Regions from separate parts of the Bradyrhizobium sp. BR2003 genome, predicted to be linked through region 2. Evidence: predicted binding sites of a transcription regulator. Region 2 holds the regulator's gene; the other holds the start of a gene.
What was found. The regulator PhoB, encoded in region 2, activates phosphate uptake and scavenging genes when phosphate is short. The targets are predictions, from matches to a motif close to TGTCATNNANCTGTCAT.
Positions count from the first base shown of each region.

Region 1: E2I15_RS03770 (OprO/OprP family phosphate-selective porin) is a predicted target of PhoB. The motif match lies at 7,491-7,507, and genes of this name have one in related genera.

Region 1 covers NZ_SMYJ01000008.1:275,383-290,780, forward strand. The annotation lists gene E2I15_RS03735 (methyl-accepting chemotaxis protein) at 1-266, opposite strand, end outside; gene E2I15_RS03740 (SDR family NAD(P)-dependent oxidoreductase) at 687-1,481, shown strand; gene E2I15_RS03745 (DUF1330 domain-containing protein) at 1,488-1,784, shown strand; gene E2I15_RS03750 (Rv3169 family protein) at 1,781-2,908, opposite strand; gene E2I15_RS03755 (phosphotransferase) at 2,978-4,057, opposite strand; gene E2I15_RS03760 (zinc-binding alcohol dehydrogenase family protein) at 4,250-5,263, opposite strand; gene E2I15_RS03765 (winged helix-turn-helix transcriptional regulator) at 5,382-5,762, shown strand; gene E2I15_RS03770 (OprO/OprP family phosphate-selective porin) at 5,835-7,433, opposite strand; gene E2I15_RS03775 (DegQ family serine endoprotease) at 7,721-9,133, shown strand; gene E2I15_RS03780 (replication-associated recombination protein A) at 9,141-10,475, shown strand; gene E2I15_RS03785 (IS110 family RNA-guided transposase) at 10,592-11,626, shown strand; gene E2I15_RS03790 (VOC family protein) at 12,279-12,809, opposite strand; gene E2I15_RS03795 (alpha/beta fold hydrolase) at 12,913-13,761, opposite strand; gene E2I15_RS03800 (NAD(P)-dependent oxidoreductase) at 13,841-14,737, opposite strand; gene E2I15_RS03805 (LysR family transcriptional regulator) at 14,984-15,398, shown strand, end outside.
Region 2 covers NZ_SMYJ01000033.1:10,831-26,228, reverse strand. The annotation lists gene E2I15_RS28325 (polysaccharide deacetylase family protein) at 1-433, opposite strand, end outside; gene E2I15_RS28320 (OmpA family protein) at 603-1,997, shown strand; gene E2I15_RS28315 (hypothetical protein) at 2,000-2,296, shown strand; gene E2I15_RS28310 (TetR/AcrR family transcriptional regulator) at 2,405-2,995, shown strand; partial or broken gene E2I15_RS28305 (haloalkane dehalogenase) at 2,992-3,899, shown strand; gene E2I15_RS28300 (SelT/SelW/SelH family protein) at 3,918-4,148, shown strand; gene E2I15_RS28295 (putative bifunctional lysylphosphatidylglycerol flippase/synthetase) at 4,478-5,533, shown strand; gene E2I15_RS28290 (ATP-binding protein) at 5,618-6,931, shown strand; gene pstS (phosphate ABC transporter substrate-binding protein PstS) at 7,068-8,078, shown strand; gene pstC (phosphate ABC transporter permease subunit PstC) at 8,307-9,296, shown strand; gene pstA (phosphate ABC transporter permease PstA) at 9,301-10,146, shown strand; gene pstB (phosphate ABC transporter ATP-binding protein PstB) at 10,143-10,961, shown strand; gene phoU (phosphate signaling complex protein PhoU) at 11,063-11,779, shown strand; gene phoB (phosphate regulon transcriptional regulator PhoB) at 11,924-12,634, shown strand; gene E2I15_RS28255 (GcrA family cell cycle regulator) at 12,873-13,385, opposite strand; gene E2I15_RS28250 (aspartate aminotransferase family protein) at 13,872-15,080, shown strand; gene argF (ornithine carbamoyltransferase) at 15,080-15,398, shown strand, end outside.

The DNA of each region.
Region 1 (15,398 bases), on a different contig from region 2:
CCTTCATCCCGCGACTTCACGAAACGGGCCGCGATCTGCTGCGTCTCCAGGAAACCATCCGAGAGCTCGGACAGTTGCGCCCTGAAGCGCATGCTGTCGTCCGACTCGCGCTGAACGCGCGCCGCGTAGTTGAGACCGCCGAGACAGGTGACGCTGATGATTGCGACGCCGCCAATCCCGAGCATCGCAATCTGGCTTTTGAGGCTGGGACGAAATCGCTTCAGGATAAGCGCCGTGTGCTGCTTCATCCCGGACATAACGAACATCTGATGCATTCCTGTCAGTCATCCGGCTCCGGACGTCGTTATCGAACAGACGTCGCGTCCGGTTGCCGAAACAACGGCCCGAGCTCGCTCGCGCTGTTTGCGGCGACGCTTAGCGGCGGGGAATTGACAATGTGTGAAAGCAATCAGCGTGCGCACGATGTTTCATATGAAGATTGGATGAAGGTCGGCGACACGATGCATCAACCAAGATTACGCGAGGAAATTTGACTTGCAGTGGAGATGCCCCGCCGTTTCTCCAACGTCATCCGCGCGAGATGGCCGTCATCGATCCAGGCCAGCGGTGTTAGGATGCCGGTCGGCGCCTGCCGTAAATTTGCGCATCTGCCGACCATGAATCGCGGTTGTATCGGCGCGCGCGCGTCCAGATATGTCTGACACGGCTGACAGGAGATACCTCAAATGAAAATCGACCTTTCCGGAAAGACTGCGCTGGTCACCGGCTCCACCGCGGGCATCGGCAACGCCATTGCGAAGGGGCTCGCCGAAACCGGCGCCGAGGTCGTGGTCAACGGCCGCGGTCAGGCCAAGGTCGATGCGGCGGTTGCCGCGATCGCCAAGGCGGTGCCGGGCGCGAAGGTCCGCGGCGTCGCCGCCGACGTCTCGACCGCGGCCGGCTGCAAGGCGCTGCTGGCGGCGCTGCCGGAGGTCGACATCCTCGTCAACAATGCCGGCATCTTCGAGCCGAAGCCGTTCTTCGACATTCCGGACGAGGACTGGAGCCGCTTCTACGAGGTCAACGTGATGTCGGGCGTGCGGCTGTCGCGCGGCAACTTGCAGGGCATGCTGAAGCGCAACTGGGGCCGCATCGTCTTCATCTCCTCGGAATCCGGCCTCAACATCCCGACCGAGATGATTCACTACGGCATGACCAAGACCGCGCAGCTTGCGATCGCGCGCGGGCTCGCCGAGCTGACCAAGGGCACCGCCGTCACCGTCAACTCCGTGCTGCCCGGGCCGACCATGTCCGAGGGGGTCGAGACCTTCGTCAAGGATCTCGCCAAGCAGAACGGCCAGTCGGTCGAGGAGGCGGCATCCAACTTCGTCAAGCAGCACCGGCCGACCTCGCTGCTGCAGCGCTTTGCCAGCACCGAGGAGATTGCCAATCTCGTGGTCTATGTCTGCTCCAAACAGGCCTCCGCGACCAACGGCGCCGCGCTGCGTGCCGAAGGCGGCATCGTCAACAGCATCGCGTGAGGCCGCATGCCGGCCTATGTGATCTCCGAGGTCGAGATGCGCGACGCCGCGGCATTCGAGGCCTATCGCACACTGGCGGCGAACGCCATCGAACAGTATGGCGGGCGCTACGTCGTGCGCGGCGGCGCGGCTGAAGTGGTGGAGGGCGGTCCGCCGCCGAACGCGATCGTCATCGTCGAATTCCCGTCAATGGCGTGTCTGCGCGAATGGTACGCGTCCGCGGAGTACGCCGAAGCACTCAAGTATCGGCGGACTGCGCTGGAGCGCCGGCTGATCTTCGTCGAAGGCGTGTCGCCGAGCTAACCCTTGGCGCCGTCCAGGAATTCGCTGAAGCCTGCGGGAAGGTAGGGACCGAGGCAAATCTCCTCCAGCACGCCGATTCCGGTCTGGCCGCCTTGGCGGGCGCGGACCACCTGCTGCACGTGCACATTCTCGCGGGCCAGCGGGTCCAGCGTGGCTGGATCGAACGACTCGCCGCCGGTCTCGAGCTCGCCCTTCCACATGCCCTGGCCCCATTGCGGATGGCCGTAGCCGAGGCCCTTCATCTGGAATTTGAGGATCGGGTCGAGCGCGACGGTCGTGGTGTGGCCGTCGATATCGACGAGGTCGATTTCAGCCGACTGCGCGAGCCGGGTGTTCGGCACGTATTTGACGCGATGCCGCGCAGTCGCCATGCGGCGGTCGAGGCCGTCGATCACGCCGGGGATCTCGGCCTCGCTTCGGTAGAGCGGCGCGGTGATGCCCTCGCGGACCAGCGCCTCGCCTCGCGTCCCGTCGAAGAAGATCGCGTGCGAGATGTGGTCGTCCCAGACCAGCGGCGCCCAGAGGAAGAACACGCTCGGCGGCGGCATCGGCGCGCCTCCGACGTCGCGTTCGCCGACATTGCGCACGCCCCAGGAGCGATCCTTGGTGCCGTAGAAGCTGCGATCGTCGACCTTGATCTCGCCGTCGGGGTGGCGGATGACGCCGCTCCAGCGGCCGAACTGGTCGAACCGGGTCGAATCCATCGCGCGGCGCTCGCCGGACCAAAGCGTCTGCCGCGCTTCCTGGATCGCGGCGGTGCGCGCGGAGAAGGTCAGGTCGCAGGCGAGGCCCGTCGCATTGTCGTCGAGCACGACGCGGGTCCGCAGCATCGGCTCGATGACCTCGAGCCTGAATGGACCGACCTGCATCTCGGTGCGCTCGATCGGGGCCCGCCGCGAACCGTAGAAGCAGTGCTGCCGTCCGCCGCGTTCCACGACGCTGAAGGCGCAATCGAGGATCTTGCGGTGCGGGTAGATCGCAATGCCGATCCCGAAATAATACGCGCCGTCGGCGGTGTAGCCATTGAACCAGGTCCGGTCATAGACATTGCGGTCGCTGGTCGAGGGAACCGCGATCGGCTCCGGCGTCTGGTGGATGGGGAAGTCGTCCAGTTTGTTGAGCACGCCGATCCCTTTCGCTGTCCTGACGCGTTTTCCGCACGCGAACCGCTATACGGTTCGCTCGAAAACGCCTTAGTCCTGCCAGTATGAAAAACTGTTGTGGTCCAGCGCTTGCGCGCAGGCGCCGCGGGTCATTTTCAGGAACAGCGCGTCACCGCGCTCCGAGCGCTGGACGCTGAGCGCGGAGACGACGCCCATCATGATCCCGTGCAGCGTGTAGCGCCGGTAATCCCGCCAGCAGCGATCCCAGTCATAGTCCCGCACGCCGCGCCGGATCAGTTCCGAATGATAGAACCGCACCAGGTCGATTTCATGCAATCGCCGTTCGATCGGGTCGATGCCCGCCGAGAGGAAATAGGCGACGTCGACGATTCCCGGGCCCACCGTCAGCGTCTGCCAGTCCAGCGTCGCCATCGGATGGCTATTGCCGCGGACCTCGAACAGCGTGTTGTCGAGCCGGAAATCCGCATGCTGGAGGGTTCGCGGCGCCGATCGATCGGACTGGTAGCGCAATAGCGCGTCCGGAAGCCGGTCGATCAGATCAAGGAATTCCGGCTCGATCACGCCGCGATATCGCTCCTTGTAGTGACCGATGATGCCGGGCAGCACCGCGCGAAGGTCTCTGCGCCGGCTTGCGGCCACCACGAAGCACGGCACCGCGTCGAGCGTCGGGTCGCTCCATCGCGGCGCATGCAACGCGGCGGCCTCACGCATCGCTGTCAGGCAGTCCGCGATCACGCATCCGGCGAGTTGATCACCCGCGCGCGCCGGCGCCAGGTCTTCCAGGATCAGCGTGAAGTCGTCGGTCGCCGGATCGATTTCGGCGAGAATCGGCCGCGGCGTGTGAATGGCGACGGTCGCCGCCAGCTCGCGATAGAATGCGACCTCGCGGACGTAAAGCGTGTGCGCGGAACCGGAGCGGCGGCTGTCGGGATCCGCGGCCGGAAATTTGCCGACCACGCTCGCGGGCGTGTTCGGCTCATCGCCGTCATAGGTCAGGCGAAATCGATAGCTGTCGCCGACGAGGCCATTGCCGACCGGCTTGCACGCGAGATCGACGACCCTGACCTGGTCGATCACACCGGCATCGCGCAGCGCCCGCGTCATCCACTCCGGATCGATCCGCGACGGATCGGCCGTGAGCAAACTCATCGGTTTCCTCCCATCCCCGTGGGCGTCACCACCGCTCCGGCTGCGCCTCGCGTCAGCCGGATTGAGGACGGGGTGATCGTTGCGCAAATCATACAGGCGATGCCGTGGCTTTGGCAAAAGCCACGCGCCGGCCTGTGGGGATATCATGCCCGGCATGTTGCACCGGGCATGAGGAAGCAGACGTGAGGGGCCTTACCAGCCTTCCAGCACGATCTTGCCGCGTGATTTGCCGCTTTCCAGCAAAGCGTGGGCACGCTTGAGGTTCGTGGCGTTGATGGTGCCGAAGGTCTGGTCGAGCGTGGTGCGCAGCACGCCCTTGTCGATCAGGTCGGCGACATCGTTGAGCAGATGATGCTGCGCGATCATGTCGGGCGTCTGGAACGAGGAGCGCGTGAACATCGATTCCCAGTGTACCGAAACCGCCTTGCCCTTGAACGCGGCGACGTTGAACTCCGGCGGATCGTCGATCAGGCCGAACTTGCCCTGCGGCGCGATGAAGTCGGCGATCGACTTGTAGTGCTGGTCGGTGAAGGTGAGGCTGGCGACGAGGCCGACCGGCGGCAGCTTCAGTTTTTCGATCTGCTCCTTCATCGGCTGCGAGTGGTCGATCACCGCATGGGCGCCGAGATCGCGGCACCACTTTTGCGACTCCGGCCGCGTTGCGGTCGCGACCACGGTCAGCCCGGTGAGGCGGCGCGCAAGCTGGATCAGGATCGAGCCGACACCGCCGGCGCCGCCGGTGATCAGCAGCGTGCGCGGGTCGAGGCTCTTGCCCGGCACCGCGCCGAGCCGGTCGAACAGCAGCTCCCATGCGGTGATCGAGGTCAGGGGCAGGGCGGCGGCCTGCGCGAAGGACAGCGACGCCGGCTTGTTGCCGACGATGCGTTCGTCGACCAGATGAAATTCCGAATTGGTACCCTGGCGCAGGATCGAGCCCGCGTAGAACACCTCGTCGCCGGGCTTGAAGAGCGAGACCTCGGGCCCGACCGCGTCGACCACGCCGGCCGCGTCGAAGCCGAGGATCTTGTAGCCGCCGTCGGTCGGCGCCGCGCGCTTGCGCACCTTGTAGTCGACCGGATTGGCCGAGATGGCCTTCACCGCGACACGGATGTCGCGCCCCTTCGGCTCGGGCTTGGCGATCTCGAAATCGACGAGCGAATCCGCCGCCTCGATCGGCAGCGATTTTTGGTATCCGACGGCCTTCATGCCTGCTCTCCGTGGTGGGCGATTGCCTGCCGTCTTACCTGTCGCGCTGGCGTCCTTTTGGCAAGTACTGTAAAAACAGGGAACTAGTCCCTGTTTGTATACTATTGGGGAATATCCGATGAAACGGCAGAATTTTGCGCGTCGGCCGGGGTGCGCAGTCGAGGCCGCGCTGGACCTGATCGACGGCAAATGGAAGGGCGTGATCCTGTACCACTTGCAGGCCGGCACCCAGCGCTTCGGCGAGCTGCGGAAGCGGATGCCAGGCATCACCCAGCGCATGCTGACCAAGCAGCTGCGCGCGCTCGAGGACGATGGCCTCGTGATCCGCAAGGTCTATGCCGAGGTGCCGCCGCGGGTCGAATACACACTCTCCGAACTCGGCGAGAGCCTGCGCCCGGTGATCGATATTTTGAAAGCCTGGGGCGAGGGCCATCAGGAGCGGCTGTCCTGCGCGCCGGCGCCGGAGGTTGTTGTGAAGAAGTCGAAGCGCGCGGCCTGACAATCTGCAATGAAGAAGGCCGGGAGCGATGTCGCTCCCGGCCATTTGTTATCGACGGCGGATCGCGCCGCCTCAGAACGCAACCTGCGTACGCAGCGCGACCGCGTCGAACTTCGAGCCGACGTCCGCGGTCGAAGTCGCCGAGGCCTGCTTGGCGATATCGCCGTGCAGATAGTTCAGCATGAAGCGAACGTTGTTGTTGACGTACCAGTTCAGCGCGGCGGTGTAGACGGTCTGCCGTCCGCCCGCGATGCCGACCGCCTGCGCGATCTGATCGTTGAGGTCCATCGTGCTGACGCGGCCGGCGATTTCCCAGGCGCCGATACCGCCGCCGGCGAGCGAGAACGGATCATGCGGCTTGATACCGCTATAGGAGGCCGTCGCCGGGTTGTAGGCATGGTTCTCGCCGGTCAGCACGTAACCAACCTGCGCGTAACCGCCGTCGAATTTCAGGCTCGGCGCGCCGAACGGCGGCAGCCCGGTGTTCGCAGAGCGATCGACATTGAACCAGTAATATTCGCCCTGCGCGATGAACGGGCCATAGGTCGCTGCCGCCTCGACGCCGTAGACCTGCGCGCCGGAGACGTTGGCGATCGCACCGGTCGAGATCAGCGTCGTCGGATCGATGCGCAGCTCGGGCCGGTCGCTGAGCGTGAGCGTCTGCGCCTGCGTCAGCTGGTTGCGCGGCGGCTGCACCAGCCATTCCGCATCGGCGCCAAGATGCACCGAATAGTTCTTGCCGCTGATCGGATTGCCCGCGACACGGATGACGCCGCCATACTGCTCGGAGGTGCCGGCCGGCGAGGTCGAGGAGGCGGAGTGGATGGCGCCCGACGTCGGTCCGGTGACGTAGCCGCCGATCCAGAACTGATCGTTCCACCAGCGCGTGCCGGCCGCCGAACGGAAGTCGCCGGCGGCGATATTCTGTGCGATGATGCCGACCGAGGCGCGCTCCATGAACAGGATGTCGTTGGAGCTGGTCGCTTCGTCGAGCGTCCACGGCACGTCCATGATGCCGCCTTCGATCGCCATCTTGCCGCCGAACGGCTTGAAGCCGGTGTAGCTCAGATACGCATTCTCGATGCCGGAGGTGCCGCCGCCGGGCAGCGATCCCGGCGCCGCGCCGCCGAAACCGTCGGACGAGCCGCCGAAGTCGTAGATCAGCGAGTAATTCCAGTCGCCGAAGAATTTGCCGACGATGCCGATGCGCGCGCGGCGGACGTTCTCGCCGCTGTCGAGCTTCTGCGGCGAGGTGCCGGCGGTGTTCGGACGATAGTCGTAGCCGCCGACATCCCAGTGCACGCGACTCGTGATCGCCACGCAGTTCTGTTCGTCCGCGGTGCAGATCGTCGGCCGGTTGTTCGGCATCGTCACCACGACGCCGGACGGTGCGACCGGACCCTTCACCGGGATCGCGGCGTTGGCGCTCGCCACCCGCGCGGCCTTGGCGTCCGCCGCCTTCGCATTGGCGTTTGCGCTGGCCGCGGTTGCGGTATTGGCGTTGGTCTGCTTCTGCAGTCTGTCGAGCTTCTGCTCGAGCATCTTCAGCTGCTGCTTCAGCAGCGCGATCTCCGCATCGCTGCCGCCTCCGGCCGATTGTGAATAGGCCGGCGAGGCGGCGAGCGCCCCAGCCAGGCCGATGGCGATTGCACCAACTTTTGTCGCACGCATTGTGCACCCCTGTTGTGTTTGAAGTCCCCACTCACTGAACGGTCCTAGGAGCGTATCGTGACTGACGCACGACAGCGCTTCCGGGCATCCCAGTTCCGCTTGTGGTCCGCAGGCAACAAGCGGAGCGGCGCAGTGAGATGACAGCCATCATAGAAGCTCCGCGGCGCGCTTCAACGCGGCGCCGCGGGTTGTGCACCGGCCCAGTTGGGGGGCCAGTTATCCGGCCGGGCGCCCTTCAATTGCCCGGCGAACACGCCTATATTCCGGCGTTTCCACGAGAGGTGAGAATGCTCCGACCCGTCCGTTTTGCTGCCGTATCCGCTCTCTGCACGTTGGCTTTCTTGGGAAATCTTTCCGCAGCCGCGGCGCAGGACCGCCGCGTGCCGTCCTCGCAGGCCGAGCTGCAATTGTCCTATGCGCCGATCGTGCAGCGGGTTCAGCCGGCGGTGGTCAATGTCTACGCCGCCAAGACCGTGCAGAACCGCAATCCCTTCCTGGACGATCCGATTTTTCGCCGCTTCTTCGGCGTACCGGGACAGCAGCCCGAGCAGATGCAGCGCTCGCTCGGCTCCGGCGTGATGGTCGACGGCTCCGGGCTTGTGGTCACAAACAATCACGTGATCGAGGGCGCCGACCAGGTGAAGGTCTCGCTCGCCGACAAGCGCGAATACGAGGCGGAGATCGTGCTGAAGGACAGCCGCACCGACCTTGCGGTGCTGCGGCTGAAGAACACCAACAAGGAAAAATTCCCAACGCTCGACTTCGCTAATTCCGACCAATTGCTGGTCGGCGACGTCGTGCTGGCGATCGGCAATCCGTTCGGCGTCGGCCAGACCGTGACGCACGGCATCATCTCGGCGCTGGCACGCACTCAAGTCGGGATCACGGATTATCAATTCTTCATTCAGACCGACGCGGCGATCAATCCCGGCAATTCGGGCGGCGCGCTGGTCGACATGAGCGGCCGGCTCGCCGGCATCAACACCGCGATCTTCTCGCGCTCCGGCGGCTCGCAGGGCATCGGCTTTGCGATTCCCGCCAATATGGTGCGGGTGGTGGTGGCCTCCGCCAAGAGCGGCGGCAAGGCCGTGAAGCGGCCATGGCTCGGCGCGCGGCTGCAGGCGGTGACGCCGGAGATCGCGGAGACGCTGGGACTGAAGCTGCCGTCTGGCGCGCTGGTCGCCAATGTCGCGCCGAACAGTCCGGCGGCGAAGGCCGGGCTCAAGCTCTCCGACCTGATCGTCGGGATCGACGGCACGCCGATCGACGATCCCAACGCGTTCGACTACCGCTTCGCCACCCGTCCGCTCGGCGGCAACGCGGAGATCGAGGTGCAGCGCGCCGGCAAGCCGGTGAAGCTCACCGTGCCGCTGGAGACCGCGCCCGACACCAATCGCGACGAGATCGTGCTGACCGCGCGCTCGCCGTTCCAGGGCGCCAGGGTCGCCAACATCTCGCCGGCGCTGGCCGATGAGCTGCATCTCGACGCCGGCGCCGAGGGCGTCGTGGTGACCGAGCTCGCCGATGACGGCACCGCCGCCAATGTCGGCTTCCAGAAGGGCGACATCATCATGGCGGTCAACAACGAGAAGATCGCCCGGACCAGCGACCTCGAGAAGGCCTCGAAAACAGGGTCGCGGGTCTGGCGCATCACGCTGGTGCGCGGCGGCCAGCAGATCAACGTGACGCTCGGCGGATGAGCCCAAAGTGAGCCCGAAGCAACCGCGCGAGGCCAGCAACCTGTTCGCCGCGGCGGGGATGGAGCAGGACGCGCCGCACCCGCTGCCGGACCGGCTGCGTCCGCGCACGCTGGCCGACGTCGTCGGCCAGGATCATATCCTCGGGCCCGACGGCGCGCTGACGCGGATGCTGGAGACGCGCACGCTGGGCTCGCTGGTGTTCTGGGGACCGCCCGGCACCGGCAAGACCACCGTGGCGCGGCTGTTGGCCGACGCAACCGAGCTGCATTTCGAGCAGATCTCCGCGGTGTTCTCTGGCGTCGCCGATCTCAAGAAGGCGTTCGATGCCGCGCGTGCTCGCCGCGAGACCGGCAAGGGCACGCTGCTGTTCGTCGACGAGGTGCATCGTTTCAACCGCGCGCAACAGGATTCCTTCCTGCCCGTGATGGAGGACGGCACGGTGGTGCTGGTCGGCGCCACCACGGAAAATCCGTCGTTCGAGCTCAACGCGGCGCTTTTGTCGCGCGCCCGCGTGCTGGTGTTTCACTCGCTCGATACGGCGGCGATCGAGAAACTGTTTGCCAATGCCGAGAAGATCGAGGGCAAGCAGCTGCCGCTCGATGCGGAAGCCCGCGCCGTGCTGGTGCGGATGGCCGATGGTGACGGCCGCGCCTCGCTGACATTAGCCGAAGAGGTCTGGCGCGCCGCCCGCAAGGGCGAAGTGTTCAACGCCGAGCAGTTGCAGGCCATCCTGCAACGCCGCGCGCCGATCTACGACAAGTCGGCCGACGGCCATTACAATCTGATCTCGGCGCTGCACAAGTCGGTGCGCGGCTCCGATCCGGATGCGGCGCTGTATTATCTGGCGCGGATGTTCGATGCCGGCGAGGATCCGCTGTTCCTGGCACGCCGCGTGGTGCGCATGGCGGTCGAGGACATCGGCCTTGCCGATCCGCAGGCGCTGGCGGTTTGCAACGCCGCCAAGGATGCTTACGACTTCCTCGGCTCGCCGGAGGGTGAGCTAGCGATCGCGCAGGCCGTGGTCTATCTCGCCACCGCGCCGAAATCGAACGCGGTCTACACCGCGTTCGGCGCGGCGATGCAGACCGCGAAGCAGGGCGGCTCGCTGCTGCCGCCGAAGCACATTTTGAATTCGCCGACCAAGCTGATGAAGTCGGAGGGCTATGGCTCCGGCTATCGATATGATCACGACATGCCGGACGCATTCTCCGGCCAGGACTATTTCCCGGAAGCGCTGGGCCGTCAGACCTTCTACGATCCGCCCGACCGCGGCTTCGAACGCGAGATCCGCAAGCGGCTGGATTATTGGGCGCGGCTGCGCAAGGAGCGGGGCGGGGACTAGATGCCGTAATGGGCCCTGCTCCGAGCAAGGGGTCATGATGGTGGCTGTCCCCCGATAGATGATAAACGGGGTCACGACCTGAGTCGGCCCCAAGCATCTGGAGACGGAGGACAGCCGTGGAGAACTATGCCGGAATCGACGTATCATTGGAACTGTCGAGCGTGTGCGTTGTGGATGTCCAGGGTAAGATCCTGAAGGAGGCGAAGGTCGCGAGCAAACCCGACGCCTTGGTTGAATTTTTTGAGACGCTTGGCTTTGCAGTGAAGCAGATCGGGCTGGAGGCTGGGCCGCTGTCGCAATGGCTGCATGCGGCGCTGAAAAGAGCAGGCTTCGAAACGGTTCTGCTGGAAACGCGACATGTAAAGGCCGCATTGTCTGCGATGACGGTCAAGACGGATCGCAAGGATGCGCGCGGGATTGCCCAGTTGATCCGGATGGGATGGTTCCGGCCGGTACACGCAAAGTCGGTCGATGCTCAAGAGATCCGGGCCCTTCTGATCGCACGCAAACAGCTTCTCGGGCGGCTGATCGATGTGGAATTGAGTATCCGCGGGATTTTGCGCGGCTTTGGGCTGAAGGTTGGCCCGGTGACGCGGAAGAATTTCGAAGCGCGGATCCGTGAGTTGGTTGCGGGTCAGGCGACATTGGAGCGCATTGCCGCAGCGATGCTTTCGGCGCGATCGGCCTTGAAAGCTGAGTACGGAAGGCTACACAAGGCTGTGCTGGCAACGGTGCGTGACGATGCGGTCTGTCGCCGGCTAATGACAGTGCCAGGCGTTGGTCCTCTGGTGGCTATTACCTACAAATCGGCGATTGACGACCCCAATCGCATCACGAAGTCAAAATCGGCAGGCGCGCTGTTCGGGCTCACGCCAAAGAAGTACCAATCGGGCGAAAAGGACGTCACGGGCGGGATCACGCTGGCCGGCGACGAGATAGTGCGTACGGTGTTGTATGAGGCCGCCAACGTTCTGCTGTCGCGCATCACCCGGTTCTCAAAACTTAAGCGCTGGGGGATGGACGTCGCCAAGCGGCGAGGCTCGAAGCGCGCCAAAGTCGCCTTGGCACGTAAGCTCGCAGTGATCCTGCATCGGATCTGGGTCGACGGCACAACTTACCGCTGGGCTGACGCGGGCCCGATCGCAGCATAGAGCACGAGGAGAAGAGCTGGAATGCAATCGGGCTGAACAGAAGCCCAGTGCCCGAAGTCCCGTCGCCGGGACGGTGGATGCGGTGAAGCCGTTACACGCCCAGTGGCCGTCGCCCGACGAACCACGCGTATCTAGATAGGCTCACCGCTCCCTCTGACAGCATGATGTGGCGGCCAAGCGTTGACCACGGACAGAAGCATGAGCTCGGCGGCGTGACGTTCACTCGGGAGGCTTGACATCATCGGGCCCATTACAGAAGGGCGCGTATTCATAAATCCGCCATGTCGGCTTTATCCCCTAAAACCGGACATCGCCGGGTGACCACGGCATGTCGGCTTTGGGGCCAGAAGCGGAAAGAGTATCGGCTCGTCCTCGATGGAATTGGCGCCATGACGCGGCGGGCGTCATCTTTCTCACTGGCCGTCGCGATCCTCTCTACGGTTCACGCGCACCTAATTTCGCAGGAACGTTGCCGCTTGCAGCGCATCGCTGCATGATACAGGCGCTGACGAAGCGCAGGCTCAACCGGATGAGCTGACCGCCGGCACGCTAGAGCTGTCACGACAGCCGTTGCGGCTACGCACTCGTCGAACCTTCCGCAGCGTCAGCATCGCCGCGACTTAACTGATGCGGGTCTCTTTTCGCGCCCTGCTCAGTCCTCGTCCTGCCACCTGCGCAGATCCGTCTGGTCATGATAGGCCATGCGGTCCCGCGTAGTGATGAATTCCATCGTCGTGCCCCACGGCATGCGGCAGTAGCAAACCTTGTTTCCAGGACCTTTCTCGGTTGCATAGGGAATAGCGCGCGGCGCGGTGAGGGGTGTGCCTCCCGCCTTCTCGAAGCGCTCGACCGATGCGTCGATGTCGTCGGTGTAGAGAGCGAAGTGCGTGATGCCGAAGTCGCTTGCCCGGATCGGCTTGGCTTGCTCGGGACCGTGCATTTCGAAGAGCTCGATATCGGGTCCGCTTCCGATCTTGACCATCGCCTGCGCACGCACGACCGTTCCGGGAAAAGCGCCGACGGCCCGCTCGAATTCGGGTCCTTGCCGCGGCGAATCCTGCGGTCCGAAGGACTGGTAGATCACCTGGCCGCCGAAAGCTTCTACCAGGAACGATTTTGCTGCTTCGATGTCGGGCACCGTGATGCCGATATGATTGACGCCGCGAATGACGGGTGCGGTCATGACAGTCTCCTTTATGATTCGATCCATCGCGATCGCTGCGGGCGCAATTCGCCCGCAGCCTCGCGATCCGCCCGGCCCACGACGGCGCGCGGGGCGCTGAGTTTCAATTGGCCTTGAGGAAATCGACCAGAGCGGCCGCGACTTCATCCGGCCGTTCGTCCGCCACATAGTGGCTGCACCGCGCAATCGAGCCGCCGGTCACATTGCTGGCGAACTCCTTGAGCATCGGCACCATCTGCGCACCGAACCGCTGGTCCCCACCCAGGCCCAGCACAGGTATCTCGAGCGGTTGCTTCTTGTACTCGAGCGCAGTCGCATGATCGGCGGCGAGGGTGCGGTACCATTCCATGCCGCCACGCGTGCGGCCAGGAAGCGCCATCGCCTTCGCGTAGATTTCGATGTCCGCCGGATTGAAGGTGCTGTGATCGTAGAACCGCTCTGCCATGAAGGTCGAAACATAGTCATATTCACGACCATGAATCAGGCGCTCGGGTAGGTCCCGGTTCATATGGAAGCCGAAGTGCCAGAGCCTTACAGTCGTCGCCTCCCATCCGGTCCAGCCGGGAAGCGGAACGTCGAGGACGGCTAGGTGTGTAACAGCCTTCCGATGGATGGCGGCCTGCGGCAAGGCGACCATTCCGCCGATGTCATGTCCGCACACGGCGTAGCGTTCATGCCCAAGGGCAACCATCACTTCATGCGCGTCGCGCGCCATCGTCGCCTTGTCATAGCCGTCGAGCGGGCAGTCGGAAAAGCCAGCGCCGCGCAGATCCATGGCCACCACGCGGAAATGCTCGGCCAGCAGGGGCATCACATTGTGCCATTCCCACCATGTTTCCGGCCAGCCGTGAAGCAGAAGGATCGGCGAGCCTGAGCCTCCCGTGACGGCGTTGATCTTGATGCCATTCACCGGCAACAGCTGCTGGGTAAACCCCTTCAAAGTTGCGATCATGATCGCTTTCCAGTCAGATGTTGACGTTCAAACGTAGCTCGTGGCCCCGCGCTCAAGCCTGTGATGAGCCAAGTTTTCATTAGTTCTTCTCCGAGTTGCTTTCAGACGACGCGACACTGTCGCAGCCGCGAACCGTCATATCGGCCATGATCGACCAGTCCTTATCCCCGAGGCCCGCCGAGACAGCTTTGCTGAGCCCCTCGCGGACAGCCTCAAGCATCGGGAGCGTGCGTCCGATCTCGTTGCTGGCCTCAGTCGCCAAGCGCATGTCCTTGAGAGCGAGCTTGGCTTTGAAACCCGGCTCGAACGATCGTTCCGTGATCTGCGCGCTGTAGCTCTCATAGGCGCGGCCCGAGAACAGGGTACCCAGGATGAGTTCAAAGAAATCCGCACGATCGAGGCCGACGCTCTCGGTCAGCACGATAGCCTCAGCCATCGCCTCGATAGCCATGGCGATCATCATGTTGCAGGCGAGCTTTGCCGTATTCGCCCGAGCAGGGTTCTCCCCCAACTTCCAGACCTTTTTGCTGAGGGGGCCGAGCAGCGGCTCGATCGCGGTAACTGCATCGGCCTTCCCGGCCGCCAGGATGTTGAGCTGGCCACTCGCCGCTACGTTCGGTCGACCGAGGACCGGTGCCGATACGTAGCCAAGGCCCGCCTCTTCGTGCAGGAGCTCCAGTTCCCGCGCGAAAGCGACGGAGATCGTCGATGTGACGACATGGGTCAGCCCTGGTTGCGCGCTTGCTAGCAGGCCGGCATCAAGGATCACCTCCCGAATGGCCGAGTCGTCGGATAGCATCGTGAAGACTGCGTCAGCCTCGAACGCATCCGCCGCAAGCTTGACCAACGTTACCCCGGGGACGCTTTCCTGGGCGATCTTGCTCCGGTTCCAGGCCCGGACGTCATGGCCGGCCTTCACCAGGTTTAGGGCCATTGCTGAGCCCATACTGCCGAGACCGATAAATCCGATCTGCATGTTCTAACTCCTGTTGTTCGGATGAGAGCTGTGCGGGCGCTCAGGAAATCTCTGTTCTGTCCGGGCGAGCTTCCTTTGGGGGTCCGCCGCCAGCATCACGCTTCCACCCAAGCGGCCGCGCTCATGGGTCCGGCGAATCCGCAGAAGGAGACCTCTCCAGAGGATGGCAGCAATCTAGGTGCTTAGATTTGTTCTTTGAGTGACATAACTGTACTCTCGGCGTTCAGTTTTGTGTGGATGGCCGCGATGGAATGGAGTGACGTCAGAATCTTTCTTGCTGTTGCGCGATCCGGCACGCTCGGCGGCGCCGCGCGTTCTCTTCAGACAAGCCATCCGACCGTCGGCAGGCGCCTTCGCGCACTTGAGCAGGCGATCGGTCACACGCTCTTTCAGCGCACAGCGGACGGTCTTGTTCTGACCGACGAGGGCCACGGGATCATCGCGCTGGCCGAGCAAATGGAAGAAGGTGCGCTGGCCATGGAGCGCCGGCTTGCGGGGCGGGAGCAGAATCTCAAAGGCAGTCTGCGCATTTCGTCAGCGGACTGGTTTGGGGCCTATGTCCTCCCTCCTATCCTGGCGGATTTCTCGAAAGCCTGCCCCAATGTCGACGTCGAGATCCTGACCGGCACACGCCGGGTCAACCTTGCCCAACGGGAGGCCG
Region 2 (15,398 bases):
CCCGTTCCAGCGCGATCCACCACAATCTGCCGCAGCCTTCGGCGAAATCGCTCGCGACATAGACCGTGAACGGGGCGCCGAACTCGCGCATCACAGGCAGCGCGAAATCGCGGTTGTCGCGATAGCCGTCGTCGAAGGTAAAGCAGGCGAAACGCCGTGCGAAATTCCGTTCGGCGAGACGGCGATGCGCCTCGTCGATGCTGATCACGTCGACGTCGAGCGCGCGCAGATGCGTCAGCATCGCGCGCAGGAAGTCCGGCGTGACCTCGAGATGATGGTTCGGCTGGAACGCGTCGCCGCGCCGCGGGCGGACGTGATGCAACATGAAGATGGCGCCGACGCCGGCGAAGATCGGCCGCAGCAGGATATGCGCACCCGAGAAATACAACGCCTCCATGCCGGCACGGATCACGGTGTTGCGGAGTTGTTTCATGAGGGCGCGGGCCGGCCGATTTGCATTCCGCGGCAAACTTAGCGAAAGACCACTGAAGAAACTGTTATCCCGGTCCGACATGGCGCCCCCGCCATGGCGCGTCATTTGGGGTTTGACAGTCAGCCAAGGGTTTGTTTTCTCTCTGGTTCCCGACCCCGCAGGACGCTGAATGCACGGACTTTTCAAGTGGAGTAGCAAGTGGTGGCCGGGGGTGATTCCACTGGTCGTGCTTTGGGGTATTGCGGCCTGGACGAGCACCGCAACGGTCGAAGCGGACCTTGCCGCGCGCTCGAATGCCGCACTGAAGGACACCGTTCTCGACAAGCGCCGCATCAGCGTCGACGGCCGCGATGTGACGTTCGCGGCCAACGCCTTCTCCGAAGACGGCCGCCTCAGTGCGGTGGCGTCGGTCGAAGCCGTGCCCGGCGTGCGGCTGGTCAACGACGAGACCCGCCTTGTTCCCGAAGCCAAGCCCTTTGTCTGGTCCGCCGAACGCGATGTGGTGCGGGTCACGCTCAGTGGCAATGCGCCGCTGCCGTCGAGCAAGGGCAAGTTGACCGAGGCCGCGAAGGCCAGCCTCGGCGGTGTCGAGGTGGTGGATCAGATGGTGCTGGCCCGCGGCGCGCCGTCGCGGTTCGATGCGGCGGCGCTGCTGTTGCTCGACCAGATCGGCAAGCTGAAGGAAGGCAAGATCACGCTGACCGACAACAAGGTTGCCCTCGCCGGCATGGCGCGCGAGCTCGGCGGGCGCGAAGCGGTCGCGGCGGCGCTGAAGAACCTGCCGGAAGGCTATTCGATCGCCGCCAACGACATCAAGGCGCCGCCTTACGTGTTCCAGGCCTACAAGGACCCGGTCGCGGTGACGCTGACGCTGACCGGCTACGTCCCCGACAACAACGTGCATGCCGCGCTGGTCGCGGCGGCCGGCCGCAAGTTCTTCAGCGAGAAGGTGGTCGACAATCTCAAGGCCAGCATCGGCGCGCCGTCGGGTTTCGCCGCCGCGGTGGTGCCGGCGCTCGGCGCACTGTCGCGGCTGTCGACCGGAACGCTGGTGGTCTCGGACCGCGAGGTGAAGCTGTCGGGCGACGCGCTCTACGATGCCGCCGCCGGCCAGATCCGCGACGGGCTCGGCAAGGATTTTCCGCAGGGCTGGCAGTACAAGGCCGAGGTCACGGTCAAGCCGGCGGCGGCACCGGTCGATCCCACGGTGTGCCAGCAGCTGTTTTCCGAAATCCTCTCCAAGGGCAAGATCCGCTTCGAATCGGGGAAGGCCGACATCGTGCCGGATTCCGCGGGCCTGCTCGACCGCCTGATCGAGACCGCGCTGCGCTGCCCCAATGCGACGATCGAGATCGCCGGCCATACCGACAGCGACGGCGAGGAGGCCGCCAACCAGACGCTGTCGGAGCGGCGCGCCCAAGCCGTGGTGGATTACCTCGTGCGCGCCGGTCTGCCTGCCAGCCGCTTCACGCCGATCGGCTATGGCAGTGCGCAGCCGCTGGCCGGCAACGAAAGTGAAGACGGCAAGGCGCAGAACCGCCGCATCGAATTCGTGGTGAAGTAGCGATGACCGTGCTCGCGACATTCTTCTGGGGTTGGCTGCTCGGCGCGGCGCTGCTCGGCTTCTGCATGGGCTGGATCGCGGTGGTGCATCGGGCGAAGGGCGTCTCGAAGGTCTGGATGCGCTGGCTGGCGCTGCTCGCCGCCGTGCTGGTGGCGACGTCGTTCGCACGGATCGTGCCCGGCCGGTTCGGCTACTGGCTCGATCTCTTCCTGGTCATGTTCGCGCTCTATCTCGTCGGCTGCGCGATCGGCTCCTGGCTGCGCGACTGGGTGGTTTCGCGGAGCAAGCCCGCGAGCTGACCGCAACCTCTTGATCCGACAGGCCCGAGCGGCGTCGCCAAGCGCAGGGCGAGCCGCGTTCATTTTAGCGCTTGACATTAATACGTACGTACGTATTAAATCCTGTCCATGCCAAAACCCTCTCTCCGCGATGCCATCCTCGACGCCGGCCTGAAGGCGATGTTCCGCACCGGCTATCACGGCACCAGCGTGCGCGACGTCACCGCCGCCGCCGGCGCGCCGCAGGGCTCCTTCACCAACCATTTCCGCTCGAAGGAGCTGTTCGCGTCCGAGGTGCTCGACCGCTACTTCCTCTATGTGCGCGGCCTGGTCGCGGAAGCGCTCGGCGACACGACGCTGACGCCGCGCGAAAGGCTGAGAAGCTATCTCGATCTGATCACCGGCAAGCTCGCGCATGACGGCTTCACCCGCGGCTGCCTGATCGGCGATTTCAGCCTCGAGGCGTCGGGCTCGAGCGAGATGCTGCGCGAGCAGCTCGACGACATCTTCCGGGGATGGCGCGCGCCGTTTGCCGCCTGCATCGCCGAGGCTCAGGCCACCGGCGAGATCGCCTCCGACTTCGATCCCGATCAGCTGGCCGATTTCCTGCTCGCATCCTGGCAGGGCGCGATGCTGCGCATGAAGGTCGAACGCAGCGAAGCGGCGCTGACGCGTTTCAAGACGATCGCATTCCAAACCGTGTTCAAGGAGTTGCCATGACCATATCCGCCGATATCAGCCTGCATCATCGCGCCGTGCTCGGGTCTACGATGGCCTATCGCGAGACCGGCCGCAGCGACGCGCCGCACGTGCTGTTCCTGCACGGTAATCCGACGTCGTCCTACATCTGGCGCAACATCATGCCGCTGGTCGCCCCCGTCGGGCACTGCATCGCGCCCGACCTGATCGGCTACGGCCAGTCCGGCAAGCCCGACATCGGCTATCGCTTCTTCGACCAGGCGGACTATCTCGACGCGCTGATCGACGAGCTCGGCATCGCCTCGGCCTACCTCGTCGCCCAGGATTGGGGCACGGCGCTCGCCTTCCATCTCGCGGCACGCCGCCCGCAACTGGTGCGCGGGCTCGCCTTCATGGAGTTCATCCGCCCGATGCGCGATTGGTCGGACTTCCACCAGCACGACGCCGCGCGGGAGACGTTCCGGAAATTCCGCACGCCGGGCGTGGGCGAGGCGATGGTCCTCGACAACAACGCGTTCATCGAACGCGTGCTGCCCGGCTCGATCCTGCGCACGCTCAGCGAGGAGGAGATGGCCGCCTACCGCGCGCCGTTTGCGACGCGTGAGAGCCGCAAGCCGACCCTGATGCTGCCGCGCGAACTACCGATCGCGGGCGAGCCGGCCGACGTCGCCGAGGCGCTCACGGTGGCGCATGCGACGCTCGCGGCAGCGACCTATCCGAAGCTGCTGTTCGTGGGCACGCCCGGGGCGCTGGTGTCACCGGCTTTGCCGCCGAATTCGCCAAGACGCTCAGGCATTGCGCAGTCATTCAACTCGGCGCCGGCGCGCACTATCTGCAGGAGGATCATCCCGAGGCGATCGGCCGCTCTGTGGCCGGCTGGATCGCCGGCGTCGAGGCCGCCTCCGCGCAGCGCCATGCCGCATGAGAGCACGGAGGGCGTGACATGAGGAATGTCTCGATCACCTTTTGCCGGCCGTGCGGCTATGAGAGGCGTGCGAAAGAGGCCGCGGCGCTGTTGCGCGAGCGCCTTGGCGTCGATGCGACGCTGATCCCCGGCAAGGGCGGCATCTTCGAGGTCAAGCTTGGCGACGAGGTCGTCGCCAGGCGCGCCAAGGGACATTTTCCCGATGCCGCCGAGATCGTCGCCGCGGTCACGGCCGCGCGGGATCGATGATCAGCGGAGCGCGTGTCGGCCGGGTAGCGGAAGATCATTTCCATTCGTCCGGGCCGGTGCTTCACCGTAGTTTTCCGGATGGCCTTGCGGACCGTTCGGCGGGCTAACTGCCGCACGCGCATGTCAAGTCTTGTCGAAGGCGGCGGGAAACGCGCATATTTGTGCATCCGCTGTCATGAATCATCCCTAATATCTTGAAGATGCGCGTTTTATTGTCTTTTGACGAATTCCACTCCGGTTTAAAACGCGCTACACGGGCCAGGGCACAGCGAAGCGCCGGCGGAGTTCGCCCGGGAGCCGTCGTCGCGGGATCGCAATTCGAGGTCTAGATGCTGGAAGCAATACGCAGGGCGATGGCGTTTCTGCGCCAGAAGCAAATCCTGCATCGGCTGGGTGTTGTCATCAGCATCGCCGTCATCGGCATCGCCTGCTACGTCCTGTATCACATGCTGCGCGGCATCGACACCAACGAGGTGCTCGAGGCCATCAAGAGCACCGAGCCGCGGCAGATTGCCCTGGCGGGACTGTTCGTCGCGGCGGGCTACTTCACGTTGACCTTCTACGATCTGTTCGCGGTGCGCGCGATCGGCCACGCCCATGTACCCTACCGCATCAACGCGCTGGCGGCCTTCACCTCCTACTCGATCGGCCACAATGTCGGCGCCAGCGTTTTCACCGGCGGCGCGGTGCGCTACCGGATCTATTCGGCGTGGGGGTTGAACGCGATCGACGTCGCCAAGATCTGCTTTCTCGCCGGCCTCACCTTCTGGCTCGGCAATGCCGCGGTGCTCGGGCTCGGCATCGCCTACCACCCGGAGGCCGCCGCCAACATCGACCAGCTGCCGCCCTGGCTCAACCGGGCGCTGGCATTCGCGATCATCACCGCGCTGGTCGCCTATGTGGTCTGGGTCTGGACCCAGCCGCGGGTGGTCGGCCGCGGCCCCTGGACGGTGACCCTGCCGGGCGGCCCGCTGACGCTGCTGCAGATCGCGATCGGCATCCTCGACCTCGGCTTCTGCGCGCTGGCGATGTACGTGCTGGTGCCGGACGAGCCGAATCTCGGCTTCGTCGTGGTCGCGGTCATCTTCGTGTCGGCGACCCTGCTCGGCTTCGCCAGCCACTCTCCCGGCGGCCTCGGGGTGTTCGACGCCGCCATGCTGGTCGGCCTCTGGCAGATGGACCGCGAGGACCTGCTCGGCGGTATGCTGCTGTTCCGGCTGCTCTACTATATTGCGCCGTTCGTCATATCTGTAATCTTGCTGACGTTTCGGGAGGTTATCGTAGGCGCCCGACTCAAACGGCTGCCGCAGGCTGATTCGGGTCCCCGCGCCGAGCCGCACCATGAGGCGGTTCTGGTTCGCAAGCGCGGTGACTCCGGGGTCTGATGAAGCGGCCCGATGCCTCCCGAGGGAAGGTCGATGTGACTGCACCTGGGCGAGACATGAACCGACGGGATGAAAGCCGCCGCGATGGCAATTGACGATTCGCATTCCTCCATCTTCTCGCCCTGGCCCGACCGGTTGCGCCACTCTGCGCTGATCCTGCTTGCCGCAGCGCTGGCCTTGAGCGTGGTGGTCGCGCTCGGCGAATTGTCGCTGGTGCGCGCCTGCGCGGTGTTCGTCTGCATCGCGGCCGCGGCGCTGGTGCCATGGCGGCTGCATGATGCCGGAACCTCGCGCGAGGATGTCCGCGGCGTCAATCCGGTCGAGGCCGCCGCGGTCAGCGCGGTCGTCGCGGGCATGCCGGACCCGGCCGTGCTGCTCGATCGCGCCGGCCGCGTCATCCATCTCAACACCGCCGCGGCGCAGCTCGCGCCGGCGCTGCGCAAGAACGAACTGGCGCAATTTGCCTTGCGCTCGCCGGAGATCATCACCGCGCTGCGCGAGGCGATCGCGACCACCGAGCCGCGCCGCGCCACCTACACCGACCACGTTCCGGTCGATCGCTGGATGGAACTGGTGATCACGCCGGTGCCGGTTCCTACCCAGTTCGGCGGCACCGAGAAGTGCATGCTGATGACCTTCCACGACCTGACGCCGCTGCGCCGGGTCGAGGAGATGCGCGCCGACTTCGTCGCCAATGCCAGCCATGAGCTGCGCACGCCGCTCGCCGCCTTGTCCGGCTTCATCGACACGCTGCAGGGGCCGGCGCGCGAGGACGCGCGGGCGCGCGAGCGCTTCCTCGGCATCATGCACACCCAGGCGACCCGCATGGCGCGGCTGATCGACGATTTGCTGTCGCTGTCGCGGGTCGAGCTGTCGGCCCATGTGCGGCCCGAGGCCTCGATCGATATCGTGCCGATCATCCGCCAGGTCGCGGACGGGCTCGAGGCCCTGGCCAGCGAGCGCCAGGTCGAGATCGAGGTCGACCTGCCCCAGGCCCCGGTCATGATCGCCGGCGACCGCGAGGAACTGCTTCGCCTGTTCGAGAACCTGATTGAGAACGCCCTCAAATACGGCGCCTCCGGGGGCCGCGTCATAGTGTCGCTGAATCAGGCCGTTTCGGGCGCATCGGGCGAGGGGGCCCCCGAAATCCGTGTCATGGTACGGGATTTCGGCCCCGGCATCGCCCCGGAGCACCTGCCGCGGCTGACCGAGCGCTTCTACCGGGTCGACGTCGGCGACAGCCGTAACCAGGGCGGAACGGGCCTCGGATTATCGCTGGTGAAACATATTCTTAACCGTCATCGCGGGCGTCTTTTGATCGAGAGCGTGCCGAAGAACGGCGCCACTTTTACCGCCTGTTTTCCCCGGCCGAAGACCCCGTTACCAACCCAAAGCTAAGCGTTTTCAGCTGCTTAGCTCTGTCATCCAACTGTCATCCAACCTTCGTAAAAGCAGCACCGACCGCTCCTAGATGGACCGGCGTGAGCGCGATCGGGCGCATTCGGCGCTTCGCTCACAGGATGGAGACCACCCCATGAATTTCATCAAAGCAATCGTCGCAGCCGGCATGATCGCCGCTTCGACGTCGGCCTTCGCTGCCGATATTACCGGCGCGGGCGCGACGTTTCCGTTCCCGATCTATTCGAAGTGGGCTGACGCCTACAAGAAGGAGACCGGCAACGGTCTGAACTACCAGTCGATCGGCTCCGGCGCCGGGATCAAGCAGATCCAGGCCAAGACCGTGACCTTCGGCGCCACCGACGCGCCGCTCAAGCACGAGCAACTCGAGAAGGACGGCCTCGTCCAGTGGCCGATGGTGATGGGCGCGATCGTCCCGGTCGTGAACCTCGAAGGCATCAAGCCGGGCGATCTCGTGCTCTCCGGCGAAGTGCTCGGCGACATCTATCTCGGCAAGATCACCAAGTGGAATGATGCGGCGATCGCCAAGCTCAATCCGAAGCTGACCCTGCCGGCCGACGCGATCACCGTCGTGCGCCGTTCGGACGGTTCGGGCACCACCTTCAACTTCACCGACTATCTCTCCAAGTCGAATGCCGACTGGAAGTCCAAGGTCGGTTCCGGCACCGCGGTCGAATGGCCGGTCGGCGTCGGCGCCAAGGGCAACGAAGGCGTTGCCGGCAACATCAGCCAGACCAAGAACGCGATCGGCTATGTCGAATACGCCTACGCCAAGCAGAACAAGCTGACCTACACCGCGCTGGTCAACAAGGCCGGCAAGACCGTGCAGCCGACCATCGCTGCCTTCCAGGCCGCCGCGTCGAACGCCGACTGGGCCAAGGCTCCCGGCTACTACGTGATCCTGACCGACCAGCCGGGCGAGGCCTCCTGGCCGATCACGGCGGCGACCTTCATCCTGATGCACAAGGACTCGACCGACAAGGCGGCCTCGCAGGAAGCGCTCAAGTTCTTCAAGTACGCCTTCGAGAAGGGCGACAAGGCGGCCGAAGAGCTCGACTACATCCCGATGCCGGACTCGGTCGTCAAGCTGATCGAGAAGACCTGGTCCTCGGACATCAAGAGCTAAGTCCGACGCTGCGACAGGACCTGTGCCGACTCGATCGCGGCACAGGTTGAGCGACCAAGACCTGGTCTCCATCACCGCGGCAACAAGCGCGGGATCGAGTCCGGGGTTCGCGCCTCAAGGGGCGTGGCTGGACGACGACGCCCGGCCAAATGCGTCAGTGAAGATCGCTTCGGGGCGTAGCGGTTTGCGTGGCTTTTGCATACCAAAGAGGGGATTGGCGTGGCAGACATGGCTGTTCAGAGCGATGTGATGGAAGCCGCGGGACCTTACGATCGCGCCAAGGCCCTCAGCGCGTTCAAGCTCGGTGATCTCACTTTCTATTGGATCACCCGCATCTCGGCGATTTCGGTCCTGTTGATCCTCGGCGGCATCATCCTGTCGCTGATCGTCGGCGCCTGGCCGGCGATGAAGGAATACGGCTTCGCCTTCCTGTGGACGCAGCGCTGGGCGCCGTCGGCCGATCCGCCGGTGTTAGGCGCGCTCGGCCCGATCTACGGCACGCTGATCACCTCGGTCATCGCGATGCTGATCGCCATTCCGGTCGGCATCGGCATCGCCGTGTTCCTCACCGAGCTCTGCCCGCAAGTGCTGCGCCGCCCGATCGGCATCGCGATCGAGCTGCTCGCCGGCATTCCCTCGATCATCTACGGCATGTGGGGCTTCTTCGTGCTGGGCCCGTTCCTGGCCAACACATTCCAGCCCTTCATGATCCGGATGTTCGAAGGCGTTCCGGTGCTGGGTGCGGTGTTCGCCGGCCCGCCGTCCTATCTCAGCCTGTTCAACGCCGCGCTGATCCTTGCGATCATGGTGCTGCCCTTCATCACCGCGATCTCGGTCGACGTGTTCAAGACCGTGCCGTCGGTGCTGAAGGAAGCCGCCTACGGCATGGGCTGCACCACCTGGGAAGTCGTCCGCAACGTCGTGATCCCCTACACCCGCGTCGGCGTGATCGGCGGCATCATGCTGGCGCTCGGCCGTGCCCTCGGCGAGACCATGGCGGTGACCTTCATCATCGGCAATTCGTTCCGGATCTCGTCGTCGATCTTCGCGCCGGGCACCACGATCTCGGCGGCGATCGCTAGCGAATTCGCCGAGAGCGACGGCCTGCACCAGTCCGGCCTGATCCTGCTCGGTCTGCTGTTGTTCGTGCTGACCTTCTTCGTGCTCGCAGGCGCGCGGCTGATGCTGATGCGGCTTGAAAAGAAGGCGGGGAAGTAACGCCATGAACCCGATCTACAAATCCCGCCGCCGCAGCGACATCGTCATTCGCGCACTCTGTGTCGGCGCGGCGCTGTTCGGCGTCACCTGGCTGGCGCTGATCCTGATCACGCTGCTCTATAACGGCATTGCCGGCCTCAGCGTACAGCTGTTCACCCAGAACACGCCGCCGCCCGGCTCGACCGAAGGCGGCCTGCTCAACGCCATCGTCGGCTCGCTCATCATGACCGTGATCGGCGTCGGCATCGGCGCGCCGCTCGGCCTGTTCGCCGGCACCTACCTTGCCGAATACGGCAAGAACGACAAGCTGACTTCGGTGATCCGCTTCATCAACGACATCCTGCTCAGCGCGCCCTCGATCATCATCGGCCTGTTCATCTATGGCGCGGTGGTGGTGCCGATGCGCGGCTTCTCGGCGATCGCAGGCAGCCTCGCGCTCGCGGTGATCGTCATCCCGGTCGTGCTGCGCACCACCGAGGACATGCTGCTCCTGGTGCCCAATCCGCTGCGCGAGGCCGCCTCCGCGCTCGGCCTGCCGCGTTCGCTGGTGATCAAGCGGATCGCTTATCGTGCTGCGCGCAGCGGCCTGATCACCGGCGTGCTGCTGGCGACCGCCCGCGTCGCCGGTGAGACCGCGCCGCTGCTGTTCACCGCGCTGTCGAACCAGTTCTTCAGCCTGGACCTGACCAAGACGATGGCCAACCTGCCGGTGACCATCAACAACTTCGTGCAGAGCCCCTACGCCTACTGGAAAGAGCTGGCGTGGAGCGGTGCGCTGCTCATCACATTCACCGTGCTCGCGTTGAATATCGGCGCGCGTATCCTTGGTGCCGAAAGGGCCGCAAAATGACCGAGCTTTCCGTCTCCACGACTGCCGCGGGCCACGTTCCCCAGGTTCCGCTGCCTGAAGCGCCGCCGAAAGTCACGGTGCGCAACCTCAACTTCTACTACGGCGAACACCATGCGCTGAAGAACATCAACCTGACGCTCGGCACCAACCGCGTCACGGCGTTCATCGGCCCGTCCGGCTGCGGCAAGTCGACCCTGCTGCGCATCTTCAACCGGATGTACGACCTCTATCCGGGCCAGCGCGCGGTCGGCCAGCTGATGCTGGACCAGACCAACATTCTCGACCCCAAGCTCGACCTCAACTTGCTGCGCGCGCGGGTCGGCATGGTGTTCCAGAAGCCGACGCCGTTCCCGATGACGATCTACGAGAACATCGCCTTCGGCATCCGCCTCTACGAGAAGATCTCGAAGTCCGAGATGGACGACCGGGTCGAGAAGGCGTTGCGCGGCGGCGCGCTGTGGAACGAGGTCAAGGACAAGCTGAATGCCTCCGGCCTGTCGCTCTCCGGCGGCCAGCAGCAGCGCCTGTGCATCGCGCGCACCGTGGCGGTGCGCCCCGAGGTGATCCTGTTCGACGAGCCGTGCTCGGCGCTCGACCCGATCTCGACCGCCAAGGTCGAGGAGCTGATCCAGGAGCTCTCCGAGGACTACACGATCGCGATCGTCACTCACAACATGCAGCAGGCGGCGCGCGTCTCCGACAAGACCGCCTTCATGTATCTCGGTGAGCTGATCGAGTTCGACGACACCAACAAGATCTTCACCTCACCGAGCGATCGGCGCACCCAGGACTACATCACCGGCCGGTTCGGCTAGAGCTTGATCCGAAAAGTGGGAACCGGTTTTCCGATCGGATCATGCTAAAATTCAGGACACGAAACCATGATCCCCGGGATCATGGTTGAGGGAGACAAGCGATGGCTTCTGAACATACCGCCAAGGCATTCGACAGCGACCTGCAGGAGTTGACCCGCCTGGTCGCCGAGATGGGCGGCTTGGTCGAGCGGATGATTACCGAGTCGGTCGACGCGCTGATCCGTCGCGACGTCGCGCTCGGCAAGCGCGTGGTCGCCGCCGACATCGAGATCGACAATCTGCAGCGCAACATCGAAGAGCGCGCGGTGCTGACGATCGCGCGCCGCCAGCCGATGGCGATCGACCTGCGCGAGATCGTCAGCGCGATGCGCGTCGCGACCGACCTCGAGCGGATCGGCGACCTCGCCAAGAACATGGGCAAGCGCGTCGCGGCGCTGGAGAGCGATTTCCAGCCGCTGAAGCTGATCCGCGGCCTCGAGCACATGACCGACCTCGTGCTGTCGCAGGTCAAGTCGGTGCTCGACGCCTACGCCGCGCACGACCTGCCGGCGGCGATGAACGTCTGGAAGGGCGACGAGGAGGTCGATGCGATCTGCACCTCGCTGTTCCGCGAACTGCTCACCTACATGATGGAAGATCCGCGCAACATCTCGTTCTGCATCCATCTGATGTTCTGCGCCAAGAACATCGAGCGGATCGGCGATCACGCCACCAATATCGCCGAGACCGTGTTCTACATGATCGAGGGCCAGCAGATCACCGACAAGCGCCCGAAGGGGGACATGACCACTTTTGCCACCACGGTGCCGGGCAACTGAGGCATGATCGGCAAGCGCGGAACCGGCAAGAGCGAAACGGATGATCCTCGCGACAAATCGTTTCCGCGGGGACTATGCTCGAGGAAGTAAGCGTTTCGGTTTGCGTCTGGGCAACGGATCACCACAGAGAAAGAACTTAAACCGATGAGCGCACGCATTCTGGTAGTCGAAGACGAGGAAGCGCTGACGACGCTGTTGCGCTACAACCTCGATGCGGAAGGCTACGATGTCGAGACGGTGGGGCGCGGCGACGATGCCGACACGAGGCTGAAGGAGCGCGTTCCCGACCTCGTGGTCCTCGACTGGATGCTGCCGGGCCTGTCCGGCATCGAGCTGTGCCGCCGCCTGCGGGCGCGGCCCGAGACCAAGCAGCTTCCGATCATCATGCTGACCGCGCGCGGCGAGGAAAGCGAGCGCGTGCGCGGGCTTGCTACCGGCGCCGACGATTACATCGTCAAGCCGTTCTCGGTGCCGGAACTGCTGGCGCGGGTGAAGGGCCTGTTGCGCCGCGCGAGCCCGGAGCGGCTTGCGACCGTGCTGACCTATGGCGACATCGAGCTTGACCGCGAGAAGCGCCGCGTGGCGCGCTCGGGCCGTCCGATCGATCTCGGGCCGACCGAGTATCGCCTGCTCGAATTCTTCCTCGAGCATCCCGGCCGCGTGTTCAGCCGCGAGCAGCTGCTCGACAGCGTCTGGGGCCGCGACATCTACATAGATGAGCGCACCGTCGACGTGCATATCGGCCGCCTGCGCAAGCTGCTCAATCCCGGCCGCGAGCAGGATCCGATCCGCACCGTGCGCGGCGCGGGCTACGCGCTCGACGACCGCTTTGCCAAGGCCGAGCCGCAGCCGTAACGGGCGCGTGGCCATCACAAGCCGTGACATGGCGTCGTCCCGGCGAAAGCCGGACCCATAACCACCAATGGGTGTTGTTAGAAAGCCGTCTGGCCGCTTGCCGATTGCGCCGGCCGCGGCGTATGGGTCCCGACTTTCGCCGGGGCGACGCGGGTAATGCATCCGGGCTACGAGCCACAAAAAAATCCCCGCTTTCGCGGGGATTTGTTTTTCAGGTCTTCCGTAGTTTCCCGAGTGCTCACTTGATCTGCGGTTTCGCCGACGGCCGGCGGCGGTCGGCGGCGGGCTGGTAGGCGACGCGCGAGTGATGCGCGCAATAGGGCAGGCCGGCGAGCGCCTTGCCGCCGCAGAAGAAGAATTCCGGGCTCGAGGGATCGCCGACCGGCCAGTGACAGGTGGCCTCGTTGAGCTCGAGCAGCGACAGCCGCTGGCTCATCGGCACCACATTGTCGTAGGAGATCGGATCGGGCTCCATCTCGACCTCGAAGGAGTGCGCCAGCGCGGTGTTGCCGCGCGACACCGGCCGCGCCACCCGCATCATGTGCTGGGCAGGGCGGGCCTTGCGCTGCCGCGGCGCGGCCGTCGAGGGTGCCTTGGCGCGGCCGGAGAGGCCGAGCCGATGCACTTTGCCGATCACGGCGTTTCGCGTCACATTGCCAAGTTCCGCCGCGATCTGGCTGGCCGACAGGCCGGACTCCCAGAGCTTCTTTAGCTGCTCGACGCGATCGTCGGACCAGGTCAATACAGTCATCGCATTCTTCCCTTCGCGTAGCGCCGGCCAATCATTGGAGCGGCGCTGCGAGCCAATCTGGACAAATATCCCTGCGGCCAGAATCCCTTAGCCCTCGCCGGGCACGGTGTTGCGCCCGAACGTTACGCGAGACACGAAGGCTACTTAGAGGGTCCAGTACTGCCGCACGAGATGTCGTACCCGACAGGCCAAACGCTACAATATGGCGTGACTCTGGCGCAAGAGTCCGCGGCCGTGCGTCCACATGTTCCCACACAGTTAAGCGTTGCGATGAGGCTTTTCCACCGCACCGGAATGCTCCGGATTGCGCTCGTTTCGCATTGCAGGAAGGCCACTTCGTGGCGATTGACACTTACTGACCGCAGCATAGAATGCCCGCCACGTGCCGCCCGCAAAGGCGGCCGTTTTGTTTTCCGAAGCTGGCCGTTGCTGCGCTGGCGTCAAGGCGCGCGGCAATTGTCGGCTTAAAAACCGTCAGTGAACGCCATGACCAACGCTGCCACGTCGCATCTGCTCCCCGTCTTCGCCAGGGTCGATCTCGGCTTCGAGCGCGGTGAGGGCGCCTGGCTGATCGCAACCAACGGCGACCGTTATCTCGATTTCACCTCGGGCGTCGCGGTCAACGCGCTCGGGCACGCGCATCCGCATCTGGTCAAGGCGCTGCAGGAACAGGCGACCAAGCTCTGGCACATGTCGAACCTGTTCAAGAGCCCGGATGGCGAGGCGCTTGCCGCGCGGCTGTGCGAGCAGAGCTTTGCCGACTTCGTGTTCTTCTGCAATTCGGGCGCGGAAGCGATGGAGGGCGTGATCAAGCTGGTCCGCCACTATCACTTCTCCAAGGGCCATGGCGAGCGCTACCGCATCATCACCTTCGAGGGCGCCTTCCACGGCCGCACGCTGGGCACGCTGGCGGCGACCGGCTCGGCGAAATATCTCGAGGGCTTCGGCCCGCCGATGGACGGCTTCGACCAGGTGCCGCATGGCGACATCGAGGCGGTGAAGAAGGCGATCGGTCCGCACACCGCCGGCATCCTGATCGAGCCGGTGCAGGGCGAGGGCGGCGTGCGCTCGGCGCCGCAGGCGTTCTTCAAGGCGCTGCGCGCGCTGTGCGACGAGCATGGCCTGCTGCTGGCATTCGACGAGGTGCAGACCGGCATGGGGCGCACCGGCGAGCTGTTCGCCTACAAGCGCACCGGCGTCACGCCGGATGTGATGTCGCTGGCCAAGGCGCTCGGCGGCGGTTTCCCGATCGGCGCGGTGCTGGCGACCGCGAAAGCGGCCGAAGGCATGGCGCCCGGCTCGCACGGCTCGACCTTCGGCGGCAATCCGCTCGCGGTCGCCGCCGCCAATGCCGTGCTCGACGTCATGCTGAAACCCGGCTTCTTCGAGCATGTGCAGAAGATGTCGCTCTTGCTCAAGCAGAAGCTCGCGTCCGTCGTCGACCGCTATCCCGGTGTGCTGTCGGAGGTGCGCGGCGAGGGGCTGTTGATCGGCGTCAAGGCGGTGGTGCCGTCGGGCGACCTGATCGCAGCACTGCGCAACGAGAAGCTGCTTACCGTCGGCGCCGGCGACAATGTGGTGCGGTTCCTGGCGCCGCTGATCGTGACCGAGGCCGAGATCGATACGTCGATCACCGCGCTCGAGCGCGCGTGCTCTGTGCTGTCGGCGGTCCAGCCGAAGAAGGCGGCGGGATGATGAGCAAGCCGGTCCGTCACTTCCTCGATATCAACGAGCTGCCGCTCGGCGAGCTGCGCAACATGCTGTCCGCCGGAGCCGCCATGAAGGCGAAGCTGAAGGCGCATGAGAAGGGCAGGAAGCCGCTCGAAGGCAAGACGCTGGCGATGATCTTCGAGCGCCCGTCGACCCGCACAAGGGTGTCGTTCGACGTCGGCATGCGCCAGCTCGGCGGTGAATCCATCATGCTGACCGGTGCCGAGATGCAGCTCGGCCGCGGTGAGACCATCGCCGACACCGCGCGCGTGCTGTCGCGCTATGTCGATGCGATCATGATCC